Regions from separate parts of the Thioalkalivibrio sp. ALE23 genome, predicted to be linked through region 2. Evidence: predicted binding sites of a transcription regulator. Region 2 holds the regulator's gene; each other region holds the start of a gene.
The links. The regulator sigma-54, encoded in region 2, starts transcription at its own class of promoters, with help from an activator protein. The targets are predictions, from matches to a motif close to TGGCANGNTNCNTGCTT.
Positions count from the first base shown of each region.

Region 1 (6,790 bases), 570 kb from region 2:
GTGGCGCGCACCTTCACCCCGCCGTTGCCGCCCACGTGCAGCTCGTAGCCCGAGTCCACGCAGACCACGCCCAGGTCCTTGATCGTGGCCTCGGCGCAGTTACGCGGACAGCCGGAGACCGCCATCTTGAACTTGTGTGGCGTCCAGGAGCCCCAGGTCATCCGCTCCAGCTGGATGCCGAGTCCGGTCGAGTCCTGGGTGCCGAAGCGGCACCACTCGGAGCCAACACAGGTCTTCACCGTGCGCAGGGCCTTGCCGTAGGCATGGCCGGAGACAAACCCGGCGGCGCCGAGATCGCGCCACATCGCCGGCAGGTCGGCCTTCTGCACCCCCAGCAGGTCGATGCGCTGGCCGCCGGTGAACTTGACCGTGGGCACCTGGTAGCGCTCGGCCACCTCGGCAATCGCGCGCAGCTCGGCCGGCGTGGTCACTCCGCCCCAGATGCGCGGCACGACGGAATACGTTCCGTCCTTCTGGATGTTGCCGTGCGCGCGCTCGTTGATGAAGCGCGACTGGGCGTCGTCCTGGTAGTCCTTCGGCCAGGCCGCCAGCAGGTAGTAGTTGAGCGCCGGACGGCAGACATGGCAGCCGTTCGGGGTCTTCCAGTCGAGGGCCTCGAACACCGCGTCCATGGTCTTCAGGCCGTCGCGGGCAATGGCCGCGCGCACCTCGTCGTGGCTGTGGTCGGTGCAGGCGCAGACCGGCTTTTTCGCCGGGGCGTCGGAGTAGTCTCCACCCAGCGTGGTGGCGAGCACGGACTCCACCAGCCCGGTGCAGGACCCACAGGAGTTCGACGCCTTGGTGTGGGCGCGCACGTCCTCCAGCGTGAACAGCTTGTGCTCGCTGATTGCCTGGACGATCTCGCCCTTGCACACGCCGTTGCAGCCGCAGATCTCGGCCTCGTCGGGCATGGCCGCGACCCGCGAGGCCTCGTCGCCGTGGCCGGAGTCGCCGATATGCGCCTGGCCGAACAGCAGGTTCTCGCGGATGTCGGCCACTGGCGTGGCGTCGCGCATCAGCTGGAAGTACCAGGAGCCGTCCAGGGTATCGCCGTACAGCACGACCCCCTGGATGCGGTTGTCCTTCAGCACCAGGCGCTTGTAGACGCCGCGCGCGGCATCCTTGAACACCAGGTCCTCGGTGGTCTCGTCACCGGTGAAGTCGCCGGCGGAGAACAGGTCGATCCCGGTCACCTTCAGCTTGGTGGAGGTCATCGAGCCCTCGTAGCGCCCGATACCGTACTCGGCCAGGTGGTTGGCGCAGACCTTTGCCTGTTCCCACAAGGGCGCGACCAGGCCATAGGTGGCGCCGCGGTGCTGCACGCACTCGCCGACCGCGTAGATCGACGGGTCATAGGTCTGCATGGTGTCGTTCACCACCACGCCGCGCTCGCAGTGCAGCCCGGCGGACGCGGCCAGCGCCGTGTTCGGGCGGATGCCGACCGCCATCACCACCAGATCCGCCTCGACCTCGCTGCCGTCGGTGAAGCGCACACCGGTGACGCGGCCCTCGCCCAGGATCGTCTCGGTCTGATGCGCCATGCGAAAACGCATGCCGCGCTCCTCCAGCGAGCCGCGCAGCATCCCGGCGGCCTCGGCATCCAGCTGGCGCTCCATCAGGTGCTCCATCAGGTGCACCACGGTGACCTCCATGCCCTGGCGCATCAGGCCGTTGGCGGCCTCCAGGCCCAGCAGGCCGCCGCCGATCACCACCGCATGCTTGTGTGCGCGGCTGGCCGCGAGCATCGCGTCCACGTCGTGGATGTCGCGGAAAGCGACCACGCCCTCCAGTTCATGCCCCGGCACCGGGATCATCACCGGGTCGGAGCCGGTCGCCAGCAGCAGGCGGTCATAGGGCGCCTCGGTGCCGTCCTCGGCGATCACCCGCCGGTTCACGCGGTCGATCCGTTCGATGCGTCGGCCCTTGTGCAGGGTGATGCCGCGCTCGGCATACCAGGCATCGTCGTTCAGCATGATCTCGTCGACGGTCTTCTCCGAGGCCAGCACCGGCGAGAGCATGATGCGGTTGTAGTTGCCCCAGGGCTCGGCACCGAACACGGTGATGTCGTACATGTCCGGCTTGAGCTTCAGCAGCTCCTCGACCGTGCGCATCCCGGCCATGCCGTTGCCGATCAGGACCAGCCGCGGCTTGTCGTTCGCGGTATCCATCACGCGGCCTCCGACTCGGGATTCTTGTGACGCTCGTGGAGGAAGCGCAGCACCTCGGCCCGGTAGTGGTTGTACTGCGCGTTGTCGGCCATCACCAGGCGCTCGCGCGGCTTTGGCAGGTCGATCTCCAGGATCTCGCCGATGGTCGCGGCCGGGCCGTTGGTCATCATCACGATGCGGTCGGACAGCAGCACCGCCTCGTCCACGTCGTGGGTGACCATCAGCACGGTGTTGCCCAGATCCGACCGCAGCTTCATGACCTCGTCCTGCAGATGTGCCCGGGTCAGCGCATCCAGCGCGCCGAACGGTTCATCCATCAGCAGGACCTTGGGCTCCATCGCCAGCGCCCGGGCGATCCCGACGCGCTGCTTCATACCCCCGGAGATCTCACCGGGGTACTGATCCTTCGCGTGGGTCATGTGGACACGTTCGAGATTCTCCAGCGTCCAGGCGTCGCGCTCGGCCTGGGGAGCTCCGCGGCGCACTTTGTCAACGGCCAGACGGACATTCTCGTACACCGTCATCCAGGGCAGCAGGGAGTGGTTCTGGAACACCACGGCACGCTCTGGCCCGGGTTCCACTACCTCGCGCTCTTCCAGAAGAACGCCCCCAGTGGTTGCGCGCAGCAGCCCAGCCACGATGTTCAGAACGGTGGACTTGCCACAGCCGGAATGCCCGATGATGGATACGAATTCGCCTTTCTGGACCTTCAGATTCACGTTGTTCAGCACGTTGAGCGGCCCGCGTGGAGTCGCAAACGTCATGTCCAGATAATCGAGATTGAGATAGTGACTCATGTGTTTCTCCTTACGCGGGCGCGTAGTCGAAGCGTTTCTTGATCAGGCCCACCCCAGCGTCCAGGGCGATGCCCACAAGACCGATCACGAAGATCGACACGATGATCGAAGCGACATTGAGGTTGTTCCATTCGTCCCAGATAAAGAATCCGATGCCGACCCCGCCGGTGAGCATCTCGGCCGCCACGATCACCATCCAGGCAATCCCCAGCGCCAACCGCATGCCGGTGAGGATGTAGGGCATGGTTGCGGGGATCAGGATCTTGCGCGCCGCCTCCAGGCGCCCGAGACGGAGCACCTGGGATACGTTGGTGTAGTCACGCGGGATGGCCTGGACCCCGGCCGCGGTATTGATGAGGATCGGCCAGATGCTGGTGATGAAGATCACGAAGATCGCGGAGGGATTGACCGCCTGGAACACCAGCAGACCGAGCGGCAGCCAGGCCAGCGGGGACACGGGACGCAACAGCTGCACGACCGGGCTAATGGCGCGGCGCATCGAGAGCGAAGCGCCCATCATCAAGCCCAGCGGAATGCCGACCAGTGCTGCCAGGCCGAAGCCCGCCAGGACGCGGCCAAGGGAATACATCACCTGCCAGCCGATCCCCATGTCGTTCGGACCGTAGTCGTAGAACGGATCGCTTAGCAGGTAGACGGCCTCGGCCCACACTTGCCCGGGCGTCGGGAGGTCCGGCGAGACCGTCGACTGCAGCCAGGCCCAGCCCCCCAGCAGCATTCCGAACGCAATCAGCGGGAGTGCCAGCACAGGAATCCAGCGCTGGAACATATCCGCCATCACCTCGAATCGGTCATCGTGTGCCGATTCGATCGCCCCGGCGGTGTCGTTGCGTTCCGCCGGTTTGGTTTCCCGGCCAGCGGCGGCCTCCGTTCGACCTTCGGCGTCCTTGTCGTTCTCGCGTTCAACCGCCAGTTGCATATCGGCGTAATTGGTGGACATGGTGGGCCTCCCTCAGCCGTTGACGTCGGCGAGGTCATCGAGGGCGACCTTGCGACTGTGTACATCGAAACCGTCGACATAGCCGACAAGGTCATCCGGGTCATAGGCGCGGTTATCAATGAACCGGTCAGGGCCCATCTCGATCGGCGAGGAGGCCGCCTCCAGGGTCCAGTGTTCATTGCGTGTGCCTTCCGTCTTCCAGTCGATCTCGGGATAGGCGACGCCCACTTCTGCAGCCGCTTGCCGATACAGTTCGGGGCGATAGACCTTTTCGGCCACCGCACGCATATCCACAGGCTCTTCCAGCTGCCCCCAACGAACCATCTGCGTGACAAACCAGGCCGCATGCGAGCGCCACGGAAAGCTGGCCGCGTAACGGTGGAACACATTGAAGTCCGGGAAGGGTTCGGGGTCTCCGTCCGGATTGAACTGGAGCGTCCCCGTCATCGACATGGCCACTACGTGTTCAGGGGCGTTGACAAAACGGCGGCCCGAAATGATGCGCACCACTTCTTCGCGATTCTCGGGCTTGTCCATCCACTCGTTGGCCTCGATCAAGGCCCGCAACGCTGCCTGGTGCGTATTCGGGTGTTCTTCCGCCCAGCTCTCCAGTACGCCAAACACCTTCTCCGGATTGTTGTTCCATATCTCGTAGTTGGTGACCAGGGTCTTGCCGATACCCATGTCCACCGCACGCATGTTCCAGGGCTCGCCGACGCAGTAGCCATCCATGTTGCCCGCGCGCAGGTTGGCCACCATCTGGGGTGGCGGGATCACAACCAGGCGGACATCCCGATCCGGGTTGATCCCGGAAGCGGCCATCCAGTAGCGCAGTTCATAGTTATGCGTGGATACGGGGAAAACCATGGCGAAGGTCATCGGGGCACGGCCCGCTGCCTGGTCGGCATCGATGACCTTCTTCAGGGCGCGCGCGGAAATCGGCCGTTCGTTCATAGCCTCCGGATCGGCCTCGACCATCCGGTCGTAGAGCTCGTTGGAAACGGTAATCGCGTTGCCGTTGAGGTCCATGCTGAACCCCGTGATGGTGTTGCGCTGGGTAGCACCCACGCCCAGCGTCGCGGCGATCGGCATCCCCGCCAGCATGTGCCCGCCATCCAGGCTCCCAACGGAGACCTTGTCGCGAATATTGGCCCAGGAAGCCTCCTTGGCCACATGGACGTCGAGCCCGTGGCGAGCGAAATATCCCTTCTCCTGGGCGACTACGAGCGGAGCACAATCCGTCAAGGGGATAAATCCGAACTCGAGCTTGGTCTTTTCCAGCCCTTCGGATCCCCCGGCATAGGCCGCCGACCGGAAAAAATCCGGATGCATCCCCAAGGCGGCGCCCCCTGCCAGAACGCCGCCGGCCTGAAGGAAACGCCGGCGCGACAGGCCGGAGGTCTTTTTCGTGTCATTCGTGTGATCGGTCATTGCGGGTTCACTCCCCTTGTCAGCAAACACATCCCAAAAACGAAAAAAGGCGTCCTATCAGCCCGGCCGCGTTTGCAGCCGGGTGATGGACGCCTTTGTCCAGTCCCGTGGGAGGCCCGGTCGTCGGGTCTCCCTGTTGTCAGGCGACGAACCGCCGTTGGCTCGTCTTGCCGGTATTCCTGCAGGAGGTGTGCCAATTAGCCGTTGCTGATCGACCGATAGGGCGCAAAGCCTATCCTGACGCGGAAAAATCGGACGGTTCCCGGTACTCAATCGAATCTTCGCAGGGGAATATCACTCGCAAGCGGCACCACCCTGGGGCACACCGGCGGTGCAGATGAACCGCGCTGGTGCACTACCTGTAGGAGCCGCCTTGGCGGCGAAGCCCCTGCCAGTCGCGGACACTGGCAGGTGCTTCGCGGGCAAGCCCGCTCCCACAGGGCCGGCATCCGTTTCCCGGGGAGTTAGCTACAGGCCGCCCTTGCCCAGCAGGTCGGACATCGCGACGGTCGCCTCGGCGACCTCGGCCAGGCGCCGGTTCTGGTTCATCGCCGTCTGGCGCAGGAGCTTGTAGGCCTGGTCCTCGCTGAGGCCGCGGTGCTGGATCAGCAGCGCCTTGGCACGCTCGATGGTCTTGCGCTCGGCCAGGGCCTGGCGTGCCGCATGCAGTTCATCCTCCACCGACTGCAGCCGGGCCGCCTGGCGCTGCACCAAGTCCATCACCGAGTGTCCGACGATCGGTACGTTGAGTGCGGCATCGCCCTCCTCCTGCGCGGGCTCCAGGCCCTCCGGCGCGCCGAAGAACACCGCATACGGGACGCTGTCGCGCAGTTCCGACTCGGCGAGTTGCGCGACCCGGTCACGCACCGCGCCGAGGTCCGCGCGATCCGCCGTGATGCGTGCCGAGCAGCACTCGTTCAGGTGCATCTCCAGCAGATCCTCGATCTCCTTCATCGCGTCGATGCGCGCGGTGGTACAGGCAAACCATTCCTCGGCCCGGGCGGGGTCGTGGTGCCCTGAGGCCTCGGTACAGGCCCGGCGGCGCAGACGCTCGATGTCGGCGGCGAAGGCCGCCGTCTGCAGCTCGCGCCAGGCGGCACAGGCCGCCGGTGCCGCGAACTCGGAGAAGATGCGGAACGCCCGTTCCTGGGCATCGATCCGATGGACCAGCGCCTGGCGCAGTTCGGGCTCGAAGTTCGCGGCGCCAAACCCGGCGGCCCCGATCGCGCGCTCCTGCCCTGCCAGTTCCTTGCCCTGCATGAAGTTCAGCAGGGCCACCAGGGCCCGCGAGACCTCGGGATCGGTCGCCGAATCCGCAGCCTCGAACACCAGGGCCATCAGGGCGCGAATCAGCTCGCTGAAGCCGCGGGTCGAGTCCATCGGGCTCAGGGTCAGCTCCAGGACCTCCTCGCGCAGGCTGCCCAGGCCGGACAGGC
Region 1 is NZ_KB900031.1:105,815-112,604, forward strand. Features, by position in the region: gene nirB (nitrite reductase large subunit NirB) at 1-2,168, opposite strand, end outside; gene F573_RS0100540 (ABC transporter ATP-binding protein) at 2,168-2,965, opposite strand; gene ntrB (nitrate ABC transporter permease) at 2,976-3,923, opposite strand; gene F573_RS0100550 (CmpA/NrtA family ABC transporter substrate-binding protein) at 3,936-5,354, opposite strand; gene F573_RS0100555 (nitrate regulatory protein) at 5,823-6,790, opposite strand, start outside.
Region 1: a site for sigma-54 is predicted at 5,534-5,550, ahead of F573_RS0100550 (CmpA/NrtA family ABC transporter substrate-binding protein). Genes of this name have one in related genera too.

Region 2 (6,790 bases):
CCCGGATCCGCGCCGCACCCCGCTCGCCGCCCGGCTGCTGGCCGCCGGATGCCTGCTCGCCGGGCCGGCAGCGGCCGAGCCGCCCGCCGAACCCGCGGCCGACGCGGAACCTACGCTGCAGATCGAGGGGTTTACCGCGCATGTCACCGGCGAGGACGGGCGGCCCACCCACCGCCTGCAGGGGTCGCGGCTGCGCGAATACGACCGGGATGCGGTCCAGTTCATCGATGACCCGGAGCTGGATCTGCTGGACCAACGGGGCCTGAACTGGACCTGGCGCGCCCCGCGCGCGGCACATCAGCCCGATCGCGAACTGCTGCATACCTTCGGCCACACCCGCGGCCTGCGCCCCGAACGCGACGCGCGCGTACGCACGGTGATCGAGTCGCGCGACGTGCGCGTGGCGCTGGACACCCGGCTGACGACCTCGTCGGCCCCGAGCACCCTGGAACAGCCGGGACTGTTCCAGAGGGGTACCGGCCTGCGCGCCGACCCGCAAGCGGATACCATTGAGCTGCTCGCCGAGGTCTACACGCTGTACAGCGACCTGCCGCAGGAGGACCGCCCGGAATGAACCCGGCCACAACCGAACATCGCCGCGCGGGCATCCGCCGACCGGCCCCGCTGCTTGCCGTGGCGGGCATACTCGCACTGTTCCTGGCGGCCCCGCCGGCGACCGGCCGCGAGGATGCCCTGCCGGTGGAGATCACCGCGGACCACGCCGAGATGGACGAACGCGCGGGCACCGGAACCTACACCGGCGACGTGATCGTGGTGCGCGGCGATGCCACGCTGGAAGCGGACCGCGTGATCGTGCACATGCGCGAGCGCCGCCCCTACGAGATCGAGGCCCACGGCGAGCCCGCACGCCTGGAGTCGCCCGATCCCGAGACCGGCGAGACGCGCATCGCCGAAGGGCTGCGCATCGACTATTTCCTCGACGAGGAACGCGTGATCCTGACCGAACGGGCACGCGTCATCACCGCCGCCGAGGATGCCCGCGGGCAGCGCATCACCTACGATCTCGAACGCGACGTGATCCGCGCCGAACGCGGCGACACCGACGACGAGCGCGTGCACATCCGCCTGCAGCCACGCGAGGACAATCCATGACCCCCGCGGCCGACGGCCATCTGGTCGCCCGCGAGCTGAGCAAGCGCTATGGCCAGCGTACCGTGCTGGACGCGATGGATGTGGACCTGGTGCCCGGCGAAGTGGTCGGCCTGCTGGGACCCAACGGAGCCGGCAAGACCACCTGCTTCTACAGCCTGGTCGGACTGATCCGGCCCAATACCGGGCGCATCACCCTGGGCGGGCGCGACATCACCCGGGCGCCCATCCACGAACGCGCCCGCGCCGGGCTGGGCTATCTCCCGCAGGAGGCATCGATCTTTCGCCGCCTGTCGGTCCAGGACAACCTGCAGGCGGTGCTGGAACTGCGCCCGGAACTCGACCGCCACGAGCGCCGCCGCATCGGCGACGCCCTGATCGAGGAATTCCAGCTGGAGACCGTGCGCCACAGCCCCGGGATCGCGCTGTCCGGAGGCGAGCGGCGGCGCGCCGAGATCGCCCGCGCGCTGGCCGGCGATCCGCGGTTCATCTGTCTGGACGAACCGTTTGCCGGGGTCGATCCGATCTCGGTCGGCGAGATCCAGGAAGTCATCCGCCACCTGGCCGAACGCGGCATCGGCGTACTAATCTCGGATCACAACGTACGCGAGACCCTGGGCATCTGCCATCGCGCGTACATCCTCAGCGAGGGGCGCCTGCTGAGCGCGGGCACGCCGGACGAACTGCTGGCCGACACCCGCGTGCGCGAGGTCTACCTCGGCGAAAACTTCCGCCTGTGACACCGACCGCCGCACCCGGACGGTGCACAAGCCCGCAGCAAGGGATTACTATTCACTTATGGTGACCAACGCCTTTCCCAACTCATGCTGAAGCCCGGGCTGAATCTGCAGCTCGGTCAGACGCTGACCATGACGCCGCAGCTGCAGCAGGCCATCCGGCTGCTGCAGCTGTCCACGCTGGAGCTCCAGGCCGAGATCCAGCAGGCGCTGGAAAGCAATCCCATGCTGGAACAGGCCGAGGATGACGAACTCGGTGCCGACGCGGGGGACACCGACAGCGACGCGAACACCGACGACGGCGAGAGCGGCAGCGACAACGCCGGCACCGGCGAAACGGTGGATGCCGGCGGCTCGGAGGACGTCATCCCCGACGAGCTGGTGACCGACAGCCGCTGGGAAGACATCTACGACGCCAGCGCCAGCCCGCGCGGTCTGGACGACCGCGACCCGCTGGAGAACACCTCGGACGACGACGGCGGCGGCGGGCTGCAGGATCACCTGCTGTGGCAGCTGCATCTGTCGCACCTGACCCCGCGCGACCAGCGCATCGGCGCCGCCCTGATCGACACCATCAACGGCGACGGCTACCTCGAGGGTGACGTCGAGACCCTGGCCGAGACCATCAGCCGGAGTGAAGACCCCCCCGTCGACACCGACGAGGTCGAGGCCGTACGCCACTGGTTGCAGCACTGCGACCCGCTGGGGGTCGGTTCGCTGGATCTGCGCGAGTGCCTGGAGGTCCAGCTGGGCGAGCTGGCGCCGGACGCCCCCTCGCGCGAGGCGGCGCGCGCGCTCCTGGAACACGGCATGGACGCCCTTGCCCGGCGTGACTACAAGGCCCTGCAGCGCCAGAGCGGCGTACGCGATGGCAACGAACTGGCCGCGGCGCTGGACCTGATCCGCACGCTCAACCCGCGCCCCGGCGCCCAGATCAGCGAGACACCGCCGGAATACGTGGTCCCGGATGTCTACGTGCGTCATACCGACCGGGGCTGGCAGGTCGACCTGAATCCCGAGATCGCCCCGCGCATTCGCATCAACGACCTCTACGCCGGCATGGTCCGCCAGGTCTCCGATGCCCGCGACAGCGCCTTCATGCGCGATCAGCTGCAGGAGGCGCGATGGTTCATCAAGAGCCTGCACAGCCGCAACGACACCCTGCTGCGCGTGGCGCGCGCGATCGTCGAACGCCAGCAGGGGTTCCTGGAACACGGCGAGGTGGCGATGCAGCCGCTGATCCTGCGCGACATCGCCGAAGCCCTGGAGATGCACGAGTCCACGATCTCGCGGGTGACCACGCAGAAATACATGCACACCCCCCGCGGGGTGTTCGAATTCAAGTATTTCTTCTCCAGTCACGTGGGCACCAGCGACGGCGGGGAATGCTCCGCGACCGCGATTCGTGCCATGATCCGCGAACTCATCGAAGAGGAAACGCCGGGCAAACCGCTCAGCGATTCCCGCCTCGCCCAGATCCTGGCGGATCGGGGCATCAACGTGGCCCGGCGTACCGTGGCCAAATACCGGGAGGGCATGAACCTGCCATCCTCCAGCGAGCGCCGCCAGATGGCCGCCATGCCGACCGGAAGCAAACCGAAAGGAGCCTGACCCATGCAGATCAATCTCACCGGACACCACGTCGACATCACCGACGCCCTGCGCGACTACGTCAACGAGAAATTCCAGAAGCTGGAACGCCACTTCGACAAGGTGATCGACGTGCACGTGGTGCTGAACCACGAGAAGACGCAGAAGCTGCACAACAAGGCGGAAGCGAATCTGCAGGTCAGCGGCAACCACATCCACGCCGAGGCCAGCCACGATGACATGTACGCCGCCATCGACGGCCTGATCGACAAGGTCGACCGCCAGCTGATCAAGCACAAGGAGAAGGTCAAGGATCATCATCGCGCCGAGGGCGCCCAGCGCAACCGCGAACAACCCGAGTAAGCCGATGAATCCGGCCGAGCTCATCACCCCGGAGCGCATCGGACTGGAAACCGACTGCTCCAGCAAGAAACGAGCGCTGGAAACCCTCGCCGATCTGCTGGTGGACGGGGCCGCGGACGGACTGGCGGCCAGTGCCGCGTTCGAAGCCATGTCGGCCCGCGAAAAACTGGGCTCCACCGGGCTCGGCCATGGCGTGGCGATCCCGCACGGCCGTCTCGCCGAGCTGGATACGCCCCGCATCGCGGTCCTGCGTCTGGATCAGGGCGTGGATTTCGAAGCCATGGACCACGAACCGGTGGACATCCTGATCGCCCTGCTGGTGCCGGAAGAGGCCACCAGCGAACACCTGGACCTGCTGGCCCAGCTCGCGCGCGGGCTGTCGCAGCCGGACACCCTCGCCGGCATCCGGCGCGCCGCGGACAGCACGGGGGTCCAGCAGGCCCTCAGCCGGGCGCTGGGAGACACCTGACCATGGCCGACCGGGCGGAAGCGGCAGCCGACGGCACCGCGAGCAACATCACCATCGCCGCGCTCACGCGGGCGATGGGGAGCCGTCTGGACCTGCGCTACGTCCACGGAGAGGAGGCCGCGGGCGACCGCGAACTCCTGGGATTCGGGGATGGCGACCTGCCGCTGGCCGGCCACCTGAACCTGATCCGCCCCAACCGCATCCAGGTCATCGGCGACTACGAGGCCCGCTACATCGCCGGCCTGTCCGACGAGCAGCGTGACCACCTGGTGCTGGAAATGGCCCGCACCGGTACTACCATGGTGATCTTCGCCGAGGACACCTGCCCGTTCCCGCGCATGCCGCAGACAGGTGACGACCCCCTGCCGGTGATCCTGTGCACACGCACATCCTCGCACGAAGTCATCGCGCTGCTGCGCTATTTCCTGCAGCAGCGCCTCGCCCATTTCGAGGTGCGCCACGGGGTGTTCATGGAGATCCTCGGGATCGGTGTACTGATCTCGGGGGCCTCCAGCGTCGGCAAGAGCGAGGTCGCACTCGAGCTGATCTCGCGTGGCCACCGGCTGATCGCCGATGATGCCCCCGAGTTCGCGCGCATTGCCCCGGATATCGTGCGCGGACACTGCCCCGCCCTGCTCCAGGACCTGCTCGAGGTGCGCGGCCTGGGCGTGCTCAACATCCGCGCGATGTACGGCGACTCGGCGATCAAGGGCGGCAAGTATCTGCGCCTGATCATCGATCTGCGCGATCACAACGAGCCCTCGCCGGTGCCGGACGATCGCCTGAACGGGCGCCGCGGCGAGAGCGAGATCCTCGGCCTGCGCATCCCGCTGATCAGCCTGCCGGTGGCGCCGGGGCGCAACATCGCGGTCATGATCGAGGCCGCGGTCCGCAATCACCTGCTGCACATGCAGGGCTACATCGCCGGGGACGACCTGCGCGCCCGCCAGCGGCGCCAGATGGGCGAGGATCAGCAGGAGGAATCCATCTTCCACATCGGCGGGCCCAGCACCACGGTCCCCAACCCCGATCCCGAGGGCTGACCGACATGCGTCTGCTGCTGGTCAGTGGTCTGTCGGGTTCCGGCAAGACCGTCGCCCTGCATACCCTGGAGGACGCCGGCTACTTCTGTGTCGACAACCTGCCGCTGCCGATGCTGCCGGAACTGGTGGAGAAGGTCCGCAGCGGCCATTACGACACCGGCGGTGACCGCCATCTGGCCGTGGGCGTGGACGTCCGTTCGGGCCTCGACGCCCTCAGCGGATTCGGTCAACTGCTGGGCGAGCTGCGTGGATCGGGCCTGGAGGTCGAGGTGCTGTTCCTCAATGCCTCCGACGAGGTCCTGCTGCGTCGCTACCACCTGACCCGCAGACGCCATCCGCTGGCACGCGATGGCATCCCGCTGGTGGAAGCGATCGGCATGGAACGGACCTGGCTGGGGCACGTGGCGGTAGAAGCCGACCTGACCGTGGACACCAGCCGGCTGTCGATGCACGACCTCGCGCGCACGCTCCGGGCCCGGGTCGGCAGCCGCGAGACCGCCGGCCTGTCGCTGCTGTTCCAGTCCTTCGGCTTCAAGCACGGCTCGCCGCTGGATTCCGATTTCGTGTTCGACGTGCGCTGTCTGCCCAACCCCTACTACGAGCGCGAACTGGCGCCACTGACCGGGCTGGATCCGGCGGTAGCGCATTTCCTCGACAGCCATGGCGAGGTCGGGGCGATGTTCGACTCCATCCACGGCTTTCTCGACACCTGGATCCCGCGGCTGGTGGCGGACCATCGCAGCTATGCCACGGTCTCCATCGGCTGTACCGGCGGGCGCCACCGCTCGGTCTACCTTGTGGAACGGCTGGCGGCTGCGTGGCGCGAACGGGAACATGTTACTGTTAGCACCCGTCATCGCGAGCTCGATTCTCTCTCCCCTGAAACGGAGTAGTTCCATGGGCGTCGGTCTGATCCTGATCACGCATCAAAACCTGGGCGATACACTCCTGCAGACCGCGCAGAGCATGCTGGGAGACCTGCCCGAGGACTGCGAGTCCATGGCGATGTCGCAAAGCGACGATCCGGACGATATCCAGGCGCAGGCGCGCGCCCGCATGGAGACCCTCGACAGCGGTGCCGGTGTGCTGGTCCTGACCGACATGTTCGGCTCCACGCCGGCCAACGTGGCCAGCCGCGTGGCGCGCGGACACAACGCGCGCGTGATCGCGGGCGTCAACCTGCCGATGCTCGTCCGCGTACTCAACTACCGCCATCTGCCCCTGAGCGAACTGGTCAACAAGGCGCTGTCCGGGGGCCATGACGGAATCCTTCTCTGCGACCAGGAATCCAGCGATGCCGCAGCGCGCAGTTCCCATCGTTAACCGGCTGGGCATGCATGCCCGGGCCGCCGCGAAGTTCGTCAGCCTCGCCAGTCAGTACACCGCCGATGTCACCGTCGCCCGCAACGATCAGGAAGTGAACGGCAAGAGCATCATGGGGGTGATGATGCTGGCCGCCGCCCAGGGCTCGGAGATCA
Region 2 is NZ_KB900031.1:678,642-685,431, forward strand. Features, by position in the region: gene lptC (LPS export ABC transporter periplasmic protein LptC) at 1-574, shown strand, start outside; gene lptA (lipopolysaccharide transport periplasmic protein LptA) at 571-1,113, shown strand; gene lptB (LPS export ABC transporter ATP-binding protein) at 1,110-1,850, shown strand; gene F573_RS0103395 (RNA polymerase factor sigma-54) at 1,935-3,458, shown strand; gene hpf (ribosome hibernation-promoting factor, HPF/YfiA family) at 3,462-3,800, shown strand; gene F573_RS0103405 (PTS sugar transporter subunit IIA) at 3,805-4,269, shown strand; gene hprK (HPr(Ser) kinase/phosphatase) at 4,272-5,312, shown strand; gene rapZ (RNase adapter RapZ) at 5,318-6,205, shown strand; gene F573_RS0103420 (PTS sugar transporter subunit IIA) at 6,210-6,635, shown strand; gene F573_RS0103425 (HPr family phosphocarrier protein) at 6,607-6,790, shown strand, end outside.

Region 3 (6,790 bases), on a different contig from region 2:
AAGAAACGGGTGATCCACCCGGGGGTGTTGCTGTCCGCAATGAACCCGCTGCCGCCATAGGAAATGCGGGCGTCGGCCACCTGTCCCGACAGCACCGTGTTGTCGGCATTGACGTCCTGCGGCCGCACGATCCCGCGCAGCCGCACGTATTCCTCGCCCTGGTTGATGCCCAGCCATTTCTCGCCCTGGATCACCAGGTTGCCGTTGGGCAGAACCTCGGCCACGGTCACCGTGATCTCCCCCTCCAGCTGGTTGCTCTGGCTCGAATCGCCGCTGCCGTCGAAGCCGCGCGAGCTGTTATTGCTCACTCCGAACAGCGGCCGCCCGCTGCGGGTCGCCTCGCCGCCAAAGGCCTCGAGATTGCCCAGATCCAGGTCCGAATCCTTGCTGGTGCTGGTGGACGACGATTTCTGCGCGTCGGTGCTCTCTGCCAGGACCACGGTCAGGATGTCGCCGACCCGGGCAGCCTTGGGATCGGTAAACAGGCCGTGCGAATGCGAAGCATGATAGATGCTGCCGTTGTTCTGGGCCTGCGGGACCGGTTCCGGCGGCTGCACGGCGTGATACTCGGGCGCATCGCCGGGGGTGGTGTCGTGCGGCATGCTGGCGCAGCCGCCGAGCAGGACCAGGGCCAGCGGAGCCAGCCAGCGGATGAGGGACAGCGTCGCGCGGTTCATGCGATCACCCGATGGTCTGGTTGATGAACTGCAGCGACTGGTCGGCGCTGGAGATGGCCTTGGAGTTGACCTCGTAGGCCCGCTGGGTCTCGATCATGTTCACCAGCTCCTCGGCGATATTCACGTTGGAGGTCTCCAGCGAGCCCTGGATCACCGTGCCTACGCCGTTGAGCCCGGGGTTGGCCTGCTGCGCCACCCCGGAGGCCGCGGTCTCCTTGAAGATGTTCTCGCCCACCGCCTCCAGGCCGGCGGGGTTCACGAAGTCCGCCAGCTGGATCTGCCCCAGGTCCACCGGTTCGGCCTGCCCCGTAATGCGCGCGGTCACGGTGCCATCCTTGCCGATGTCGATCGACTCGGCATCATCCGGCACGAACAGGCCCGGCTGCAGCGGATAGCCGTTGGACATCACCACCTGGCCGTCGGAATTCACCTGGAAGCTGCCGTCGCGGGTGTAGCCGATGTCACCGTTGGGCATCAGCACCTGGAAGAAACCGTCGCCCTCGATGGCGACGTCCAGCGAGTTCTCGGTCTGCTGCAGGTTGCCCTGTTCGAACATCTTTTCGGTGCTGACCGTGCGCACGCCGGTGCCGATCTGCAGGCCCGAAGGCAGCTGCTGATCCTGGGTCGCCTGCGCGCCCGGCTGGCGCACGGTCTGGTAGATCAGGTCCTCGAATACCGCCCGGTCCTTCTTGAAGCCGGTGGTGCTCGAGTTGGCCAGGTTGTTGGCCACGGTCGACATGCGCGTGTCCTGCGCGTCGAGTCCGGTCTTGGCGATCCACAGTGCCTGGTTCATGGCGTTTCTCCTGTCAGTCGGGGCCGCGTCGGGATCATCCCGGTCAGCCCATGCCGAGCAGCCGGTTGCTGCTCTGTTCCAGCGTGTTGGCGGTGTCCATCATCTTGATCTGGGTCTCGAAGGTTCGCGACAGCTCGATCATCCGCGTCAGCGCCTCGACGGTGTTCACGTTGCTGCTCTCGAGCGTGCCGGATACCAGCGTCACGTCCGCTTCTGCCGCGGCCTCTTCACCGTCCGGCAGGCGGAACAGTCCGTCCTCGCCCCGTTCGAGATCCTCGACATCCGGATTGACCAGACGGATGCGCTCCACCGCCGCGAGGGCATCCGCCGGGGCGCCCTGGGGCCGGACGCTGATGGTCCCGTCGGTGCCGATCTCCACCTTCTCCGCCGGCGGAATCGCGATCGGCCCGCCGTCACCCATCACCTGCATCCCGTCCGCGGTGCGCAGCAGACCGAAGCCGTCCACCTGCAGGTTGCCGGCGCGGGTGTAGCCTTCCTGCCCGTCCGGCCCCTGCACGGCGATGAAGCCCTCGCCCTGGATGGCCACGTCCAGATCACGCCCCGTACTGCGCAGCGTCCCGCGAGAGAAGTCGGCCGCCTCGTTCCCCACCTGTACGTAATCGCGCGTGTCGTAGACCGGGCCGCGCACCGGGACGGTGTCCGCGGTGGCAAGTGCCTGCCGGAAGCCGTCGGTATTGGCGTTCGCCAGGTTGTGATTGTTGACGGCCTGGGCGTGCTCGACCTCCCGGGCCCCCGACATCGCGATGTAGAGAAAACGGTCCATGGTTCGGCCTCCCGCAGGATCCTCCGGTTACCGCCCTAGCGGATATTGATGATGGTCTGGGTCACGGTGTCGGCCGTGGAGATGGTCTGGGAATTGGCCTGGAAGTTGCGCTGGGCCGTGATCAGGTTCACCAGCTCCTGCGCGATATCCACGTTGGAGGCCTCCAGGGCCCCGGCCTGGATCTGCCCGGTACCGCCCGCACCCGGCGCGTTCACCGTGGGTCCGCCTGAGGCGAAGGTCTCCGCCCAGTTGTTGTTGCCCAGCTGCTCAAGGCCCTGCGGGTTGTCGAAGTTGGCCAGCGTCACCTGGCCCAGCACGTCCGACTGCCCGTTGCTGTAGCGGGCGAACACCACGCCCTCGTTGTCGATATCGATGTCGGTCAGCGTGCCCGGGGCAAACCCGTTCTGATTGAGATCGCTGACACCGAAGTCGGACCCGTACTGGGTCGTCCCATCGAAAACGATAGAGACCTCATCATCGTCCTCGAAGTTACCGCCGGGAAAGAAAGAGAAGGTTACGTCCTCCTCATCCGGAGGGTCGCCATCTTCATCCACCAGCTCACCATTACTACCGAAAAGCAGCTGCGCGGGGAAATCCCCATCTTCGACCACTTCACCGTTGACCGCGACGTTGACCTCCCACTCGTTGTCATCGGTCTTGGTGAAATAGACCTCCGCGTCCTGGGCCTCGCCTTGGCCGTTGTACACCGTCAGCGAAGTGGAAAAGTTGTAGCTGTCGGGGACGGCCACGCCGTCATCAGTATCGAAGCCATCGTCGATTACCGGCGCATCGGACTGCAGGTTCAGCCGGGCATCGATCCGGGAAGTCACCTGTGGCGAACCCTCGCCGGTCTGCAGCCGCAGGTTGTCCGGGGTTCCACCCAGATCGGCGGGATCGGTATCACCGTCTTCGGCGATGTATCCCTGCAGGTTCTGGCCCTGGCTGTTCACCAGGAAGCCCTCGCGATCCACCTGAAACTCGCCGGCGCGCGAGTAGAGCGTGTTGCCGCCGTCATTGAGCTGGAAGAACCCCTCCCCGTCGATCGCCAGATCCAGGCCGTTCTCGGTGAACTCGGTCTGCCCCTGGGTGAACTGCTGGGTCACCGCCAGCAGGCGCGACCCGGCACCGGTGGCGGTCTGCGCGGTCCCGCCGAAGGACTGCGCATAGACATCCCCGAATTCGGCACGCGATTGCTTGAACCCGGTGGTCCCCGAGTTGGAGATGTTGTTGCCGGTCACGTCCAGGTCGGCCTGGGCCGAGTTCAGTCCGCTCAATCCGATGTTGAAGGGCATGTTCCGTTCCTCCGGTTGTTTTTTGTGTCGGGCGTCAGCCGGAAATCCGGCGTACGTCCGAAAAATCGATCTCGCCCACACCTTGCACATTCAGTGCCAGGCCGTTTTTCTCCCCGCCCATGGAGACGCTGTCCACGCGCTGGTTAAGAAAGGTCTCCAGCGATTCGGTGCGCTCCCCGCTGCGCGCGGTCGCCCGGACCTCGTAGACCCCGGCCGGCGCGCGCTGGCCGTTGTCGGTCAGGCCATCCCACTGGAAGTCCTGCAGCCCGGCGCCCATCGCGCCGAGATTCATGCGCCGCACGCGCTCGCCGGCCCCGTTCATGATCTCGACCTCCACCGACTCGGCCGAGGCCCCCAGTTCGAACGCGCCGCTCATGCCGCCCTCGGGGCCCAGCTGGCCGAACTCCACCGGCACCAGCACGTCCTTGCCAACCAGATTTGCGCCCTGCACCGCCTGGTTCTGTCCCATCGACTGGGCGAAGCCCTCGAACGACTCGTTCAGCTGCTGGATCCCGGTGACGCTCGAGAACTGCGCCATCTGCGCGATGAAGTCCCCGTTTTCCATCGGCTCGAACGGGTCCTGGTTCTGCAGCTGGGTCGTCATCAGCTTGAGGAAGTTCTCCTGTCCCAGCTGATCCGGCCCGCCTTCCTTCTCCTGACGGTCGCGCTGGGCCTGGCGGTCAGTGCGAATCCCCGCCCCTTCCAGCATGTCGGGTGTCAGTCCGTTCATTTCCGGTCTCCTAGCCTTGTCCGCCCATCTGCAGCGTGCGCATCATCAACTGGCGGGTGGTGTCCATGACTTCAACGTTGGCTTCGTAATTGCGCGAGGCCGACATCATGTTGGCCATCTCCTCGACCACGCTGACCGCCGGGCGAAAGATGTAGCCATCGTCGTTTGCCTTCGGGTGATGGGGCTCGTAATGCATCTGCGGCTCGGCATCCGACTCCTCGATCCTGGCCACCCGCACCGGCGTCGCGGTACCGTCGCGGCTGGCCTGGTCCATCGCTGCCTGGAACAGCACGTGTTTCCCGCGATAGGCCTCCTCGGCGCTGCCGGCCGCCGTGTTGGCGTTCGCCAGGTTCGAAGACACCGTATTCAGCCGCGCCGACTGTGCCGTCAGCGCCGAAGCCGAGGTATTGAACAGATTGAACAGATCACTCACGGCAGTGGCCTCCCGTCAGGTTCAGCGATTGCCCCGGAAGGCATCGCGAATGCCGGAAACCCGGCGATTGAGAAATTCGAGGCTGCTCTGGTACTTGACCGAGTTCTCGGCGAACGCCGCCCGCTCCATCTGCGGATCCACGGTATTGCCGTCCAGAGACGGCTGCGAAGGGATGCGGTACTTGAGCTCGGCCCCGGTGCCCGCGGCAGCCGTCCCCGGATCCTGATGACCCGCGCGGGTCTGGCTGAGCTGAAGCTGGCCACCACCACCCGAAGCCGCCTCCAGCTGGCTGCGAAAATCCAGGTCGCGCGCCTTGTAGCCGGGGGTGTCGGCATTGGCGATGTTCGAGCTCAGAACCTCCATGCGCTGCGAACGCAGGTTCACCGACTCCGGCAGAATCCCGAGCGCCTTGTCCAGCGATATGCTCATCCCGTTCCGTCCGGCCCGCGCATGGCGGGCATCCGTTGCCTGACCACGACGATGCAATCGCCGTGCCATTGGCTGCCGGCAAAAGGGGAAAAAGGATAGGGAGGGACACCGGCACGCGGCCGGCCACGCGGCGAATCACCGCGCAGGGAACGAGCGCCGGGCCCGTTGCAGGCCCGGCGTGGAGGGGTTCAGCCCTTCAGCCGCAGGACCGAGCCGTACTCGGTGCGCACGGTTTCGTACGCCTTGCTGTAGGGCCCGACCGTCTCGGAAGCGCCAAGAAACAGATAGCCGCCGGGGTTGAGCTGCTTCGCAATACCGTCAAGGACCTGACGCTTGGTCTCGGCGGAGAAATAGATCAGGACGTTACGGCAGAACACGATGTCGAACTTGCCCAGCGCCGCGTAGCTGTCGACCAGATTGAGTTTCTGGAACCGGCAGCGGCGCTGCACCTCGGGGATGATCTTGTGCCCCTCGGGCACGGTCTGGAAGAACCGGGACCGCCGCGACTCGCTCAGCCCGCGCACGATGCTCAGACCGTCATAGACTCCCTTGCGGGCGTCTTCCAGCACGCCCTCGGACAGGTCCGTGCCGAGAATGCTGACGGGCACCACCCGGCGCGGGCGCGAGGCCTCCCATTCCGAGACCACCATCGAGATACTGTAGGGCTCCTGGCCACTAGAACACCCGGCCGACCAGACCTTGATCGACGACCGAGTGGACGCCAGCTCCGGGAGGATCACGTGGCGCAGGATCTCGAACGGAAAACCGTCGCGAAACCAGGAGGTTTCGTTGGTGGTCATCGCATCGATGACGCGCGTGCGCAGCTTCGGGCTGGGCGCCTTGCGCAGCGCGTGCAGCAGTTCCGGCACGTCCTTGTAGCCAAATTCATCCAGCAGGCGGGACAGCCGGCTGGACACCAGGTACTGGCGGCTGTCCCCCAGCACCAGGCCACAGCACTCGGAGAGAAAGCGCGCGAATTCTTCGTAGTCACGGGAATCGATCACGCACACATCTCCGCCTTGACGCGTGCCGGGCCCGTCCGCCGTCCGCTGGTTGTTCGGTTCGATGATTCCATGCCGCCACAGTATAGGGCTTCGAGGCAACCTTGCGGAAGTCCGCAGCCTGCAAAGGGGCGGCAAGCGCCGGCCACCCGCCCCGGCCGGGCCGGCAACCGTTCGCCCCCGGCAACCACCGACATCTCAGGCGGTCTTGTTGATCTGTTCCAGGACCGCACTGGCCAGTTCGTCCGGGTTGAACTTGGAGAGGAACGCATCCGCACCGGCCCGACGCACCATGTCGGTATTGAATTCGCCGCTGAGCGAGGAATGCAGCAGCACCCGCAGCGGTCGCAGGCGCTCGTTCTCGCGGATCTTTGCCGTCAGGGTGTAACCATCCATGCGCGGCATTTCGATATCCGAGATCACCAGCTCGACCGTGTCGTGGATCGGACCCTCGGCGGCTTTCTCCTCCAGGTAATCCAGGGCTTCACGCCCGTCCTTGCACAGCACGTAGGGCCACTCGAGCCCCTGGATGGCGCTTTCGATCTGGCGGCGGGCCACCACCGAGTCGTCGGCGATGACGATTTCCCGACGCTCGGGTGTCTGCTCGGCCACCGCGGAACGCACGCTTTCCGACACCTCGGTGGGCAGCGG
Region 3 is NZ_KB900033.1:428,015-434,804, forward strand. Features, by position in the region: gene flgH (flagellar basal body L-ring protein FlgH) at 1-677, opposite strand, end outside; gene flgG (flagellar basal-body rod protein FlgG) at 682-1,470, opposite strand; gene flgF (flagellar basal-body rod protein FlgF) at 1,514-2,254, opposite strand; gene flgE (flagellar hook protein FlgE) at 2,290-3,546, opposite strand; gene F573_RS0108705 (flagellar hook assembly protein FlgD) at 3,581-4,276, opposite strand; gene flgC (flagellar basal body rod protein FlgC) at 4,287-4,709, opposite strand; gene flgB (flagellar basal body rod protein FlgB) at 4,731-5,138, opposite strand; gene F573_RS0108720 (protein-glutamate O-methyltransferase CheR) at 5,327-6,142, opposite strand; gene F573_RS0108725 (chemotaxis protein) at 6,338-6,790, opposite strand, start outside.
Region 3: a site for sigma-54 is predicted at 5,190-5,206, ahead of flgB (flagellar basal body rod protein FlgB). Genes of this name have one in related genera too.